2 regions of the Ammoniphilus oxalaticus genome follow, and region 1 is predicted to be linked to the other one. Evidence: riboswitches for the same ligand, from Rfam matches in the RefSeq annotation. Region 1 holds a riboswitch; the other holds the start of a gene.
What was found. A riboswitch is a leader RNA that binds a small molecule or an ion and turns the genes downstream of it on or off. The one in region 1 is predicted to bind thiamine pyrophosphate.
Positions count from the first base shown of each region.

Region 1 (6,161 bases):
GGACGAATGAATGTTACGCATACTTTAAACTACATCCGTCCATTTATGACTCACATTTATTCACAACTAGTCATCCAAGTCTACGTTGTGGAAGACCTGCTGGACATCCTCAAGCTCATCTAAAGCTTCAATTAACTGCTCAAATTCAACCCGCGCATCTTGTGATAATTCGATATCGTTTTGAGCGAGCATTGTCAGCTCAGCTACAGTAAATTCCGTTACGCCTATTGACTTAAACGCTTCTTGCGCCGCATGAAATTGATCTGGCTCGGCGTAGATGATCACCGAGTCCCCTTCTTCAAAGATATCACACGCTTCAATATCCGCTTCCATTAACAATTCAAGTACTTCATCCGCGGTTATTCCTTCTACACCAAAAACTGCGGTTGGATCAAACATGTAGGCGACAGAACCATTGACACCCATGTTCCCCCCATTTTTATTAAATGCGGAGCGAACTTCCGCCGCTGTGCGATTTACATTATTCGTTAATGCTTCAACAATAATCATTGAGCCGTTCGGTCCAAACCCCTCATAACGAAGCTCATCATAATTTTCCTCAGCGCCGCCCTTTGCTTTTTCAATCGCGCGGTCAATGATTGCTTTAGGAACCATGTATGTTTTGGCGCGTTCGAGCACAACTTTCAGCGCCCGATTGGATTCAGGATCAGGTTCCCCTTGCTTTGCCGCGACATAAATCTCTTTACCAAATTTTGCGTAGATCCGACTTGTGTTCTTATCTTTTGTCGCTTTTTTTTCCTTAATATTATTCCATTTACGTCCCATGACCGCTCCACTCTCTTTCCATTCAAAAAAGTATACTGATCTGTTGCATAATCGTTTTTATTATACATCACTAATCGAATCGCATGCGAGTGAAAATTTTAGTGGCGAATCGGACGTAAAATGGATGTATATCCGTAGTTATAAAAAAGCTGACCAAAGAGGTCAGCTTTTTACTTAATAATAGAGACTTTCGGATTTCATACAACGCGCGCATGTACTTGTCAACTCGTTACTAACCATTTGATGGGCGCATGATGCTTGGAGCTCGAGGAGTTCTGCTTTTAAGTCTGCTATGCGAGATTCCAACTTCCTAATTTCACTCGTAATGATACCGGCATCCTTCATTGGCAAAATCCCCTCCTAGGTTTTTACATATCAATCTTCTTTAGATATAGATCTTACTACCCAGCTCTTTAAACTCCTTCGATTTCTCCTTCATGCCATCGACAGCCTCTTGGTGTTCAGCGGTGTTGCGAATATCATGGCTAATCTTCATGCTGCAGAATTTCGGTCCACACATGGAACAGAAATGAGCTGTTTTTGCCGCTTCTGCAGGCAATGTCTCATCGTGGTACTCCATCGCTCTTTCTGGATCCAACGATAGGTTAAATTGATCATGCCAGCGGAATTCGAAACGAGCTTTGGATAGAGCATCGTCACGAAGTTGAGCGCGTGGGTGACCCTTTGCTAAATCAGCGGCGTGAGCAGCGATTTTGTACGTAATGATTCCATCTCTAACGTCATCTTTGTTCGGCAGGCCTAAGTGCTCTTTCGGCGTGACATAGCACAACATCGCCGTTCCAAACCAACCGATCATCGCGGCTCCGATTGCGGATGTAATGTGGTCATACCCTGGCGCGATATCTGTGGTTAGCGGGCCTAGTGTATAGAATGGCGCTTCGTGCGTGAGTTCAAGTTGTAAGTCCATATTCTCCTTGATCTTGTTCATCGGAACGTGTCCAGGTCCTTCAATCATCACTTGCACGTCGTGTTTCCACGCAATTTTTGTTAATTCACCTAATGTTCTTAGTTCAGCAAATTGCGCTTCGTCGTTTGCGTCTGCGATCGAGCCAGGACGAAGTCCATCACCTAACGAGAAGGAAACATCGTACTCTTTCATAATTTCGCAAATTTCTTCAAAATGCGTATATAGGAAGCTTTCTTGGTGATGCGCCAAGCACCATGCGGCCATAATTGAACCACCGCGAGAAACGATACCCGTCACACGCTCAGCCGTTAATGGCACATAGCGCAACAAGACACCCGCGTGAATCGTAAAGTAGTCAACGCCTTGTTCCGCTTGTTCGATCAATGTGTCGCGGAACACTTCCCAATTCAAGTCTTCAGCAACACCGTTTACTTTTTCCAACGCTTGGTAAATTGGGACCGTGCCAACCGGAACTGGAGAGTTTCGGATAATCCACTCACGTGTTGTGTGGATATTTTTACCTGTGGATAAGTCCATGATTGTGTCAGCGCCCCAACGCGTGGCCCATGTCATTTTTTCTACTTCTTCTGAAATGGAAGAAGTTACTGCTGAGTTACCAATGTTCGCGTTAATTTTTACGTGGAAGTTACGTCCAATAATCATTGGCTCCGCTTCTGGATGGTTAATATTCGAAGGAATGATCGCTCGTCCTTCCGCAATTTCTTTACGAACAAACTCAGCTTCTACCCCTTCGCGGATCGCGACAAATTCCATTTCAGGCGTAATGATTCCCTGACGCGCATAGTGCATTTGCGTCACGTTTTTGCCCGCTTTTGCTCTTAATGGTTTACGTGTCAGGCCTGGGAACACTTGTTGGCGCTCTTCATTTGCCCCTCTTAAACCGTCGTCTTCGGGTTTCACTTCACGACCTTCATATTCTTCAACGTCACCGCGCTCTAGAATCCATTGTCTACGCAACGCGGGTAATCCCTCTTGGATATCGACGGTATAGTCTGGGTCCGTATAGATACCGCTCGTGTCATAAACGCGAAGCGGATCGTTTGGCTCTGTTGTTCCATCCATTTTCGTTGTATCGCTCAACGAAATCTCGCGCATCGGGACCTGAATACTCGGATTTGAGCCCTCAATGTACACCTTTTTACTGTTAGGGAATTGCTGGATCTCTGCTACTTGCACCAAAGTTTCTGTAGATTTTGACAAGAAAAAAACCTCCTATTTTTTCGAAAATACAAAATATTTCGAACCTTTATGGAGGCGGAAGATGACTTAATCGATCACAATAAAATCAAAAATCCGCATGAATAGATTCATGCGGATGAATAGATACTGATTGTGACCCATGTTGTAAAAAACATTAAACACAACAATGCTTGTCTAATCCCTCCGCTGGCATTATCCAGTTCAGGTTCAACGGTCGATAACAGATTAACGTTATCCTCTCAGCCTAGTTCCCTAAGCTCCCGTGTAAGGCTATTTAGTTGCTCAACAACTATATTAGCGCGCTACTAAACTTTTGACAAGCATATTTTTCCTATTGCTCAATTAAGCTGCTCAATGGCACCTCTTGTTCCTTTTCAGGCTCGCCTAGCGGATAGACGCTAGCAGTCTGCGCTTGACCATCTACTTCGCGGATGTAAACAGGCTTTCCTTCGTGCGTCACATGCGCCATGACTTCTGAAGATACGATCTCCATCGCTCGTTGTTTATCCATATTAACTAACCTCCTTAATTTTCAATACAGCCTTTATCTTTTCCAACACCCATTTTTTTATACTTTTACAACTGAGCGTCGTAAAGCCGTCCTATTTTTGCAAAAGTCCACTCTTATCTTGGTTCATGCGCCGCTTCCCATCTACCTGAAAAATAATAAAATAATCTGAGAAGTTTCTTAATATAATTGGACCAAAACGATCGGGAGGTGGCCCGGAAATGGCTCGTTCCAGAATCCTACGGCGACGTGATCGTAAGTCTATTGCGCAATGGATAAAAAAAGTTAAAAAGAATCGCTTACCGAAGGATAAATCCGAACGGTTAAAAATAATGAAGCATAAATTAGCTTTGCCGTATGAGGTCATGGGAGAAGGAAGTAAACGTCTCGTGTACGATCTAACGAAGAAGTCGGTGTTAAAAGTAGCCATCAATGAAAAGGGGTTGCGAGATAATAAGAGAGAGATCAAAATCTATCGCTCTGCCCCACGTAACTTAAAAAAACATCTGGCTAAAATCCGCGAAAATGGCGCAGGTTGGCTGATAATGGATAAGATCAATCAAATAGTCCCCGACACGAAGAAAAACAAACAAAAATTAAAGAAATTAGAAAAACGATTTAAAAAAAGAGGGATCATCACGGATGATTTGTTCAGTCGATCGAAGAAATTAAAAGGCTCGAACACCCGTTTAAATAAAAAAGGGGGAATGGTCGTCATTGATTATGGCAACTTTAAACGTAAGAAATGAATGAAATAAAGTAGTTAGCGGTCAAACAGCCCCCCCCCCTTTCAACGCGGTTGTTTGACCGCCTTTACATACACTAAAATAATCGTTTACGATAGGACAAGGCTTCTTTTTGCTAGAAAGGCAGGTTTAAAAATGGACGTCAATCGGGTAACAACGAAACAACAATTAGAAGACGCGTTTGCCATTCGAAGAACGGTATTCGTTGAAGAACAAGGCGTAGCATTGGAGGTGGAATTTGATCAACACGAGGCGGAGGCTGAGCATATCTTAGTTTATAGCGATGAAAGACAACCGATCGGGACGGGCAGAGTTCGCGCGATCAAAGACCAGGCAAAACTGGAAAGAATTTGCATCCTTGCCCCTTACCGCAAACACGGCTTGGGCAAAGTTATCATCGAAACGCTGGAACAGATCGCCCGGGAACAAGGGTTTACGAAAGCTTTAATCCATGGACAGACGCAAGCGGAAGGTTTTTACCGCAAATTAGGCTACGTTACGAACTCCGAAGTCTTCATGGAGGATGGCATTCCGCATGTGGCGCTTACAAAACAGCTGTAGACACAAGGACCTTCTCTGAGCCTGTCTTCAACAACGACAAAAACCCCCTTAGGTTCCTCTCTTCGATTACCTATGGGGGTTTTCTCATGTCAGTAGTGAAGGCGCGCTAATGCTCCGCTCTTCCCCACACGCGATTGATTCGCTTTTCCAATTGTCCAACGGCCTTATCAAGGGCAAGCCCCGCCAGACCGATCACGACGATCCCCGCCATGACTAAATCTAAGCGCATTGAGTTTCTAGAATCAATAATCAAATAGCCTAATCCCGATTGGGTACCGACCATCTCACCGGACACGAGGAAAATCCAAGCCGTTCCGACCGCAATATGCAACCCATTCGCAATCGTTGGGAAGGCGGCCGGAAAGATGATTTTACGAATCAAATCCAGCTGATTCAACTCAAAATTTTGAGCAACTTTTAAATACGTTTCGTCGACTTTCTTGACCGCGCTCACCGTTGTCATTAAAACAGGAAAGAAAGCGGCAATGAAGATCACCACGATCGCCGGCATATCTCCAATTCCAAACCACAGCACAATAAACGGCGACCAAGCAATCGGAGAAATTGGCCGAATCACTTGAGCAATCGGGTCGATGATTCCCCATAGCGCGGAAATTCTGCCTAAAATAAGCCCGAACACGATCGCCGAAGTAACGGCTAATAAATAGCCGACTAAAAAACGTCCAACACTCACCCGCAGGTGAACGAAAATACTGCCGTCTTGGATCATTTGCATTAAGCCAGCTCCTACCTTCAATGGGCTAGGAAATAACGCGGATTCGTATTGCCCGATAATAACGATGGCCTGCCATACTCCGAGCAATATGACAAAACCAAGCGCCACATTTGTAACATGTCTTGCATTACTCATGCTATCACTTCACTTGATCTATGAGACGATTATCCACGAACTCTTCAAATGTTGGCGGGTGTTCTTGTAATTTCATCTCAATTAAGTAGTCGACCAATTCGGCGTAATCTTCTTCCGTAATCTTTAAATCATCGTAACGAATCCACTGGAAGGAAAGATCCAATACATCCTTTTCCACACTCATATAGCGAGAAGACATTTCAAATGTATCTTCATCTTTTTTCTCGGCAACTTCGCCCGCTTTTAGATAGTAGTCTACAAATTCTTGGGCAATTTCGAATTCATTATCAATAAAATCATTACGTAAAACGAGCATACAGTCGATTGAATTTTCCCAGACATCATAATCTTGATAAAGCACTTTGCCTCGTTCAATCGCTACGGAGATGGCTCCGAATGGCTCTGCCACGACGTACCCCGCAATCCGACCTTCTGAAAGGGCGGCTGGCATTTCCGCTGGCGGAAGCTCAATCAGGGTGATATCGTCATACGTCATCCCGTTTTGTTTTAACATTTGGTAAAGTAAAATATTGTGGGAAG
Region 1 is NZ_MCHY01000008.1:744,352-750,512, reverse strand. It holds gene BEP19_RS10105 (YebC/PmpR family DNA-binding transcriptional regulator) at 67-786, opposite strand; gene thiC (phosphomethylpyrimidine synthase ThiC) at 1,172-2,935, opposite strand; TPP riboswitch at 3,097-3,209, opposite strand; gene BEP19_RS10095 (H-type small acid-soluble spore protein) at 3,267-3,446, opposite strand; gene BEP19_RS10090 (hypothetical protein) at 3,665-4,192, shown strand; gene BEP19_RS10085 (GNAT family N-acetyltransferase) at 4,325-4,750, shown strand; gene BEP19_RS10080 (ABC transporter permease) at 4,857-5,621, opposite strand; gene BEP19_RS10075 (ABC transporter substrate-binding protein) at 5,626-6,161, opposite strand, start outside.

Region 2 (6,161 bases), on a different contig from region 1:
ATAGAAATTTCTAATTTGACGTTAGAGGAGCGGTTAGCGCAATATGTCGTCGAAGGCTCAAAAGACGGGCTGATCAAAGACTTAGACGAAGCGCTTCAAAAATATCCGCCGTTAGAAATTATCAACGGACCGTTGATGAATGGAATGAGTGAAGTCGGGCGTCTTTTCAATAACAATGAGCTGATTGTGGCGGAAGTGCTGCAAAGCGCTGAAGTGATGAAAACCTCCGTTTCCCACCTTGAACCCTTTATGGAAAAGGCGAGTTCATCGACCAAAGGAAAGATCATTTTGGCGACGGTCAAAGGGGACGTTCACGATATTGGGAAAAATTTAGTTGAAATCATTTTGTCCAATAACGGATATGAAATTGTTAATTTGGGAATTAAAGTTCCACCGGAAGATTTGATTCGCGCCTATCGAGAAACCGAAGCGGATGCGATCGGTTTGTCAGGGTTGCTCGTAAAATCAGCTCACCAAATGGTCACAACGGCTCAAGACTTGAAGGCGGCGGGGATCGATGTTCCAATTTTAGTCGGAGGCGCTGCTTTATCTCGAAAATTCACTGAAAACCGAATATCACCCGAGTATGATGGGTTGGTCGTATATGCGCGGGACGCGATGCGTGGACTTGATTTAGCCAATCAAATCATGGATTCAGAAGGACGACAAAAGTTAGTCGATGAATTGCGTGATAGGCAGTTAAACGATCTGAAAGAAGAGGAAGCGGCGAAAGAAGAGAAGAGCGCTAGCGATGATGGTCAGCCGAAAATCTCGGATATCGATCGAACATTGCCCATTTATGAGGCTCCTGATTTCGAGCCGCATGTGCTTCGAAATTATCCGCTTACCCATTTAGAACCGTATATTAATTGGCGGATGTTGCTCGGAAAGCACATGGGGCTTCGCGGCAACGTGAACAAATTGATTGAAGAACAAGATCCAAAAACGCTTGAATTAAAAGAAGTGATTGATACGCTGTTGCTGGAAGGAAAACAGAAAGGGACCATTGAAGCGAGTGGAGTATACCGATTTTTCCCTGCTCAAGCGGATGGCAATGACGTCATTATTTACGATCCGAACGACCATTCGAAAGAACTGGAGCGGTTTTCTTTTCCTCGTCAACCACGGGCTCCTTACCTGTGCTTAGCAGACTTTGTAAAACCGATCGACAGTGGAGTCATGGACTATGTTGCGTTCTTGGTCGTTACCGCAGGGAAAGGAATCCGCGAGATCTCCGAACGGTATAAGGAGCAAGGCGAGTATGTTAAATCGCACGCGGTACAGTCAGTCGCATTAGAATTATCCGAAGCTTTTGCGGAAAGATTGCATCATATCATCCGCGATAGTTGGGGCTTCCCAGATCCGCTCGAGATGACAATGGCAGATCGGTTTGGCGCCCGCTATCATGGGATTCGCGTGTCCTTTGGATATCCGGCCTGTCCTAATTTGGACGATCAAGAACAGCTATTCCGTTTGTTGGATCCGAGTCAAATCGGTGTGGAATTAACGGAAGGTTCGATGATGGAACCAGAGGCGTCTGTTTCTGCGATGGTGTTTTCGCACCCGCAAGCGCGTTATTTTAGCGCGGATAACTAGTGAAGGAAGGAGCATTCACGCTCCTTCTTTTTCCTTTTTTGGTGATAAACTTCCTATTACTTCCTATTATATAGTGTTGAGCGCTTTTTACTTCCATTATCATCAGGAATAGAGTTAAAATAGAGATAGAGAAGGTAACTACTAGAATGACCTTGTGGAGAGGTGAGAAAGAAGTGTCCCAATTTTTAAATAACGGCATTGTCGATACATTAGGTCGACCGCTGAAGGATTTGCGAATTTCTGTTACAGATCGTTGTAACTTTCGTTGTCAGTACTGTATGCCAGCTGAATTATTTGGACCAGACTTTGCGTTTTTGCCAAGGCAGAAATTGTTAAGCTTTGAAGAGATGACAAGAGTTACGCGTGTTTTTGCTTCGTTAGGAGTAGATAAGTTACGTATTACAGGCGGGGAACCGTTGATGCGTAAAGACCTCCCGGAATTTATTGAAATGATCAGCAAAGTAGAGGGAATTCGGGACATTGCTATGACCACCAACGGCTCGTTGCTCGCGCAGCAAGCCCAGGCTTTGAAAAAGGCGGGACTACATCGCGTGACGGTCAGTCTAGATAGTTTAGATGAAGAACGGTTTGGTAAAATGAACGGAAGAGGAATTTCGGTTACCCGCGTGCTCGAAGGGATCGAAGCGGCGGCTAGCGAAGGGCTTGGCGTGAAAATTAATATGGTTGTGCAAAAAGGGGTCAATGAACAAGATGTTGTCCCAATGGCCAAATACTTTTATGAAAAGGGACATACGCTTCGCTTTATCGAATTTATGGACGTAGGAAACAGTAATGGCTGGCAGCTCGATCAGGTTGTGCCCAGTCGACAAATTATTGAAGCGATTGACCGTGAATTACCACTAGAACCAATCGACCCCAATTATTACGGCGAAGTCGCCTCCCGTTATCGATATAGAGGAACGACGAAGGAAATCGGTTTGATTTCTTCAGTCACGCAAGCGTTTTGTTCGACTTGCACCCGAATGAGGATTTCCGCTGAAGGTAAGATCTACACATGTTTGTTTGCGTCTGAAGGAACGAATTTGCGTGAACCGTTACGCGAAGGGATCAATGATCAACAGTTGCGTCAAATGATTGTTGACGTTTGGGAAAATCGCGGCGATCGATACTCCGAAATTCGGTTAACGAATACAACTGAACTGAATCAACGAGAAAAGATCGAGATGTCCCATATCGGCGGCTAATGAGCTGGTTGAAGTGGGTTAGCGGTTATTGGTTTGTCCTTAATATTGTCACTTATTTTTGTTTTGGATTGGATAAGCGTCGCGCTCGTCGCGGCCGTTGGCGAATACCAGAAGCGACTTTGTTTTTGCTGACGGCTTGCGGCGGTGCGCTTGGCGCTTTACGAGGGATGAATGATTTTCGGCACAAGACGCGTAAATGGCAGTTTAAGCTTGTTGTCCCTCTATTCATAACCCTTCATGTCCTCGGATTTTATTGGTTGGCTTTTCGTTGGAATGGTCCGACGTTGACCGCTTTTTGGATCACATTAGTTACGCTTTTGGTTCACCTCATTTTCTTCCTGATTGTTAAGAAAAAGTGAACGATTCGAGCGAGGACGAGGTAAATGTTACGTATTAGGATGTTGACAAGCGAAAAAATCATGTTTAAGATAAAAGTACTAAAAGATCCGAAAATAACATATCACTGGGGGAGCTATGGACGAGCAGTCTTAGCTGAGATGGATGATTTATTCCGACCCTTTGAACCTGATCTGGGTAACACCAGCGAAGGGAAGTGGATCGTTCAACGAATACGAATATCTAGCCACTTTCTACTGTAATAAACTGAAAGTGGCTTCTTATTTGCTATGGAGTGATAGATAGATGTCAGGTCCAGAGCTTCACTTAATTAGTGATGGGAAGAAGACTCTTACCCAATTTGCAAAAATCGCGGCTGAAGTCCAGTCGTTTGTTACTCATTTTCATTTGCGTGAGAAAGCGAAATCGGCAAAGGAGATTTGGGATGGAATTCAAATTCTTCTCAAATTAGGCATTCCAAAAGAGAAGATTGTCGTTAACGATCGCGTCGATCTCGCTTTAGCCGCGAATGTAAGCGGCGTCCAACTCGCATATCACAGCTTGGAGCCACAATTTGTCAGACAGAGGTTTCCGCAACTTCGGATCGGGTGTTCGGTCCATTCTGAACAAGAAGCAATGGAAATGGAACGACAACAGGCGGATTATGTGATCTATGGCCACATTTTTGAAAGCGGATCAAAGCAAGGCCTAGAAGGGCGCGGGATTGAAGCATTAGCTAGTGTTGTTAATAGTGTCCGTATCCCTGTTATTGCAATTGGCGGCATCAGTCCGATAAACGTCCCGCTTGTGTTGCAAGCGGGAGCGGCGGGGATCGCGGTTATGTCGGGGATCCTCGACCATGTTGATCCTACTGCGGTTGCTGAGCAATACGCGCTGGCATTACGGATGCAGCGTTGATGTCGTAGATTTATCAAGAAGGTATTCCGATGGGTCGTGTTGTCTGGGCGAACTTGAGGGAACCTGGGCGTGGCGATATTAAAGCGTAATAGATTATACTAAAATTAAATTATACTAAAATTAAAGGCCTGGAGGTGGAGATTTTTATGAACTTAGTCATTAACGGAGATCAAATTGAAGTTCCTGATTCTCTAGAATTCATCTCTGATTTACTCCAGCATTTTGAGCTTGGAGAAAAAGTGGTCATTGTTGAAGTGAATGCGAGCATACTTGAAAAAGATCAACATGCTAAAACACGATTGACGAATGGTGACCGAATTGAGATTGTACACTTTGTGGGAGGCGGATGAACATGTTAACCATTGGACCCTATGAATTTAATTCTAGATTGCTGTTAGGCACAGGGAAGTTTGAAAGTTTTGAAATTCAAAAGGAAGCGGTAGATGTTTCAGAATCTCAGATTCTCACATTTGCGGTCCGCCGAATGAACATATATGAACCTAGTCAGCCTAACTTTTTAGAGATGTTGGACGTGAATAACTATACCTTGTTGCCGAATACTGCGGGCGCTTCTACTGCGGAGGAAGCGGTGCGTATTGCTAAGTTAGCGAGGGCATCGGGATTGTGCGACATGATTAAAGTCGAAATCATCGGTGATGAAAAGACCTTGCTGCCTGATCCAATCGAAACGTTGAAGGCCTCTGAGATTTTATTAGAGGAAGGGTTTACGGTATTGCCCTACACTTCAGACGATGTCTTGTTGGCAAAAAGGTTACAAGAGCTTGGGGTCCATGCGGTTATGCCTGGCGCGTCGCCAATCGGTTCTGGTCAGGGGATCATAAACCCGCTAAACTTAAGTTTTATCATTGAGCAAGCGACTGTGCCGATTATCGTTGACGCCGGGATTGGTTCGCCTTCTGATGCGGCAATCGCGATGGAAATGGGAGCTGATGGTGTGTTGCTGAATACAGCAGTGGCCGGGGCAAAAGATCCAGTGAAAATGGCAAAAGCGATGAAACTAGCAATTGAAGCGGGACGACTTGGATATGAAGCTGGGCGAATCCCAAGAAAAAGATATGCTTCTGCGAGTAGTCCACTGGAAGGGTTGAGCACAATTTGAGCGATCGGTATTCACGGCAAGAATTATTTCAACCCATTGGTAAAGAAGGACAGCGTAAGTTATCTCAGAAGCATGTCCTTATGATCGGAGCGGGCGCGTTAGGGACAGGAGCCTCTGAAACGCTCGTTCGGGCAGGCGTCGGAAAATTGACGATTGTCGATCGGGACTATGTAGAGTGGAGCAACCTGCAACGGCAGCAGCTTTATACAGAGCAAGACGCAACTGAGCGGATGCCAAAAGCAATTGCGGCTTACAATCGATTGAGCGCAGTGAATTCGGAAGTGGAGATTATCGCTAAAGTTACCGACGTAACCACGGAAGAGATTGATGAGCTTGTCGAAGGCGTTGATTTAATCATGGATGCCACAGACAATTTTGATATACGTTTATTGATTAATGACGCGGCGCAAAAGTATCGAATTCCTTGGATTTATGGCGCTGTCATTGGAAGTTATGGTTTAACGTATACGATTCTGCCGGGACAAACACCGTGCTTGTCTTGTTTGCTAGAAAGTGTGCCGATGGGCGGAGCGACGTGCGATACTGCGGGAATCATTAGTCCGAATGTGCAAATGGTTGTCGCCTATCAAACGGTAGAAGCGATGAAAATATTAGTAGAAGACTTTGATGCGGTTCGTCCCACGTTACTGTCTTTTGATTTATGGACGAATCAACACACGACGATTCGAGTCGATAAATTAAAAAAAGATGATTGTCCATCTTGCGGAAAACAGCCAAGTTTTCCGTTTTTGAGCCAAGCAAACCATACGAAAACAGCTGTGCTGTGCGGAAGGGATACGGTTCAAATTCGTCCGCCTGTTCCGATGCAAAGGGATCTGGAGCAATTGGCCCAATCACTTGCTGTTCACGGCCAGATAGAAAAAAATCCATATCTCGTATCGTTATCAACAGGCGCGCACCGTTTAGCGATTTTTCAAGATGGCAGAGTTCTCGTGCATGGCACAAAAGATGTTACTGAGGCGCGT
Region 2 is NZ_MCHY01000011.1:97,741-103,901, reverse strand. It holds gene metH (methionine synthase) at 1-1,596, shown strand, start outside; gene moaA (GTP 3',8-cyclase MoaA) at 1,770-2,801, shown strand; gene BEP19_RS15710 (DUF1294 domain-containing protein) at 2,801-3,160, shown strand; TPP riboswitch at 3,257-3,370, shown strand; gene tenI (thiazole tautomerase TenI) at 3,444-4,055, shown strand; gene thiS (sulfur carrier protein ThiS) at 4,202-4,405, shown strand; gene BEP19_RS15695 (thiazole synthase) at 4,408-5,175, shown strand; gene BEP19_RS15690 (thiazole biosynthesis adenylyltransferase ThiF) at 5,172-6,161, shown strand, end outside.
Region 2: it holds a riboswitch for thiamine pyrophosphate, as region 1 does, so the genes downstream of both, tenI (thiazole tautomerase TenI) here and thiC (phosphomethylpyrimidine synthase ThiC) in region 1, are expected to answer to the same signal.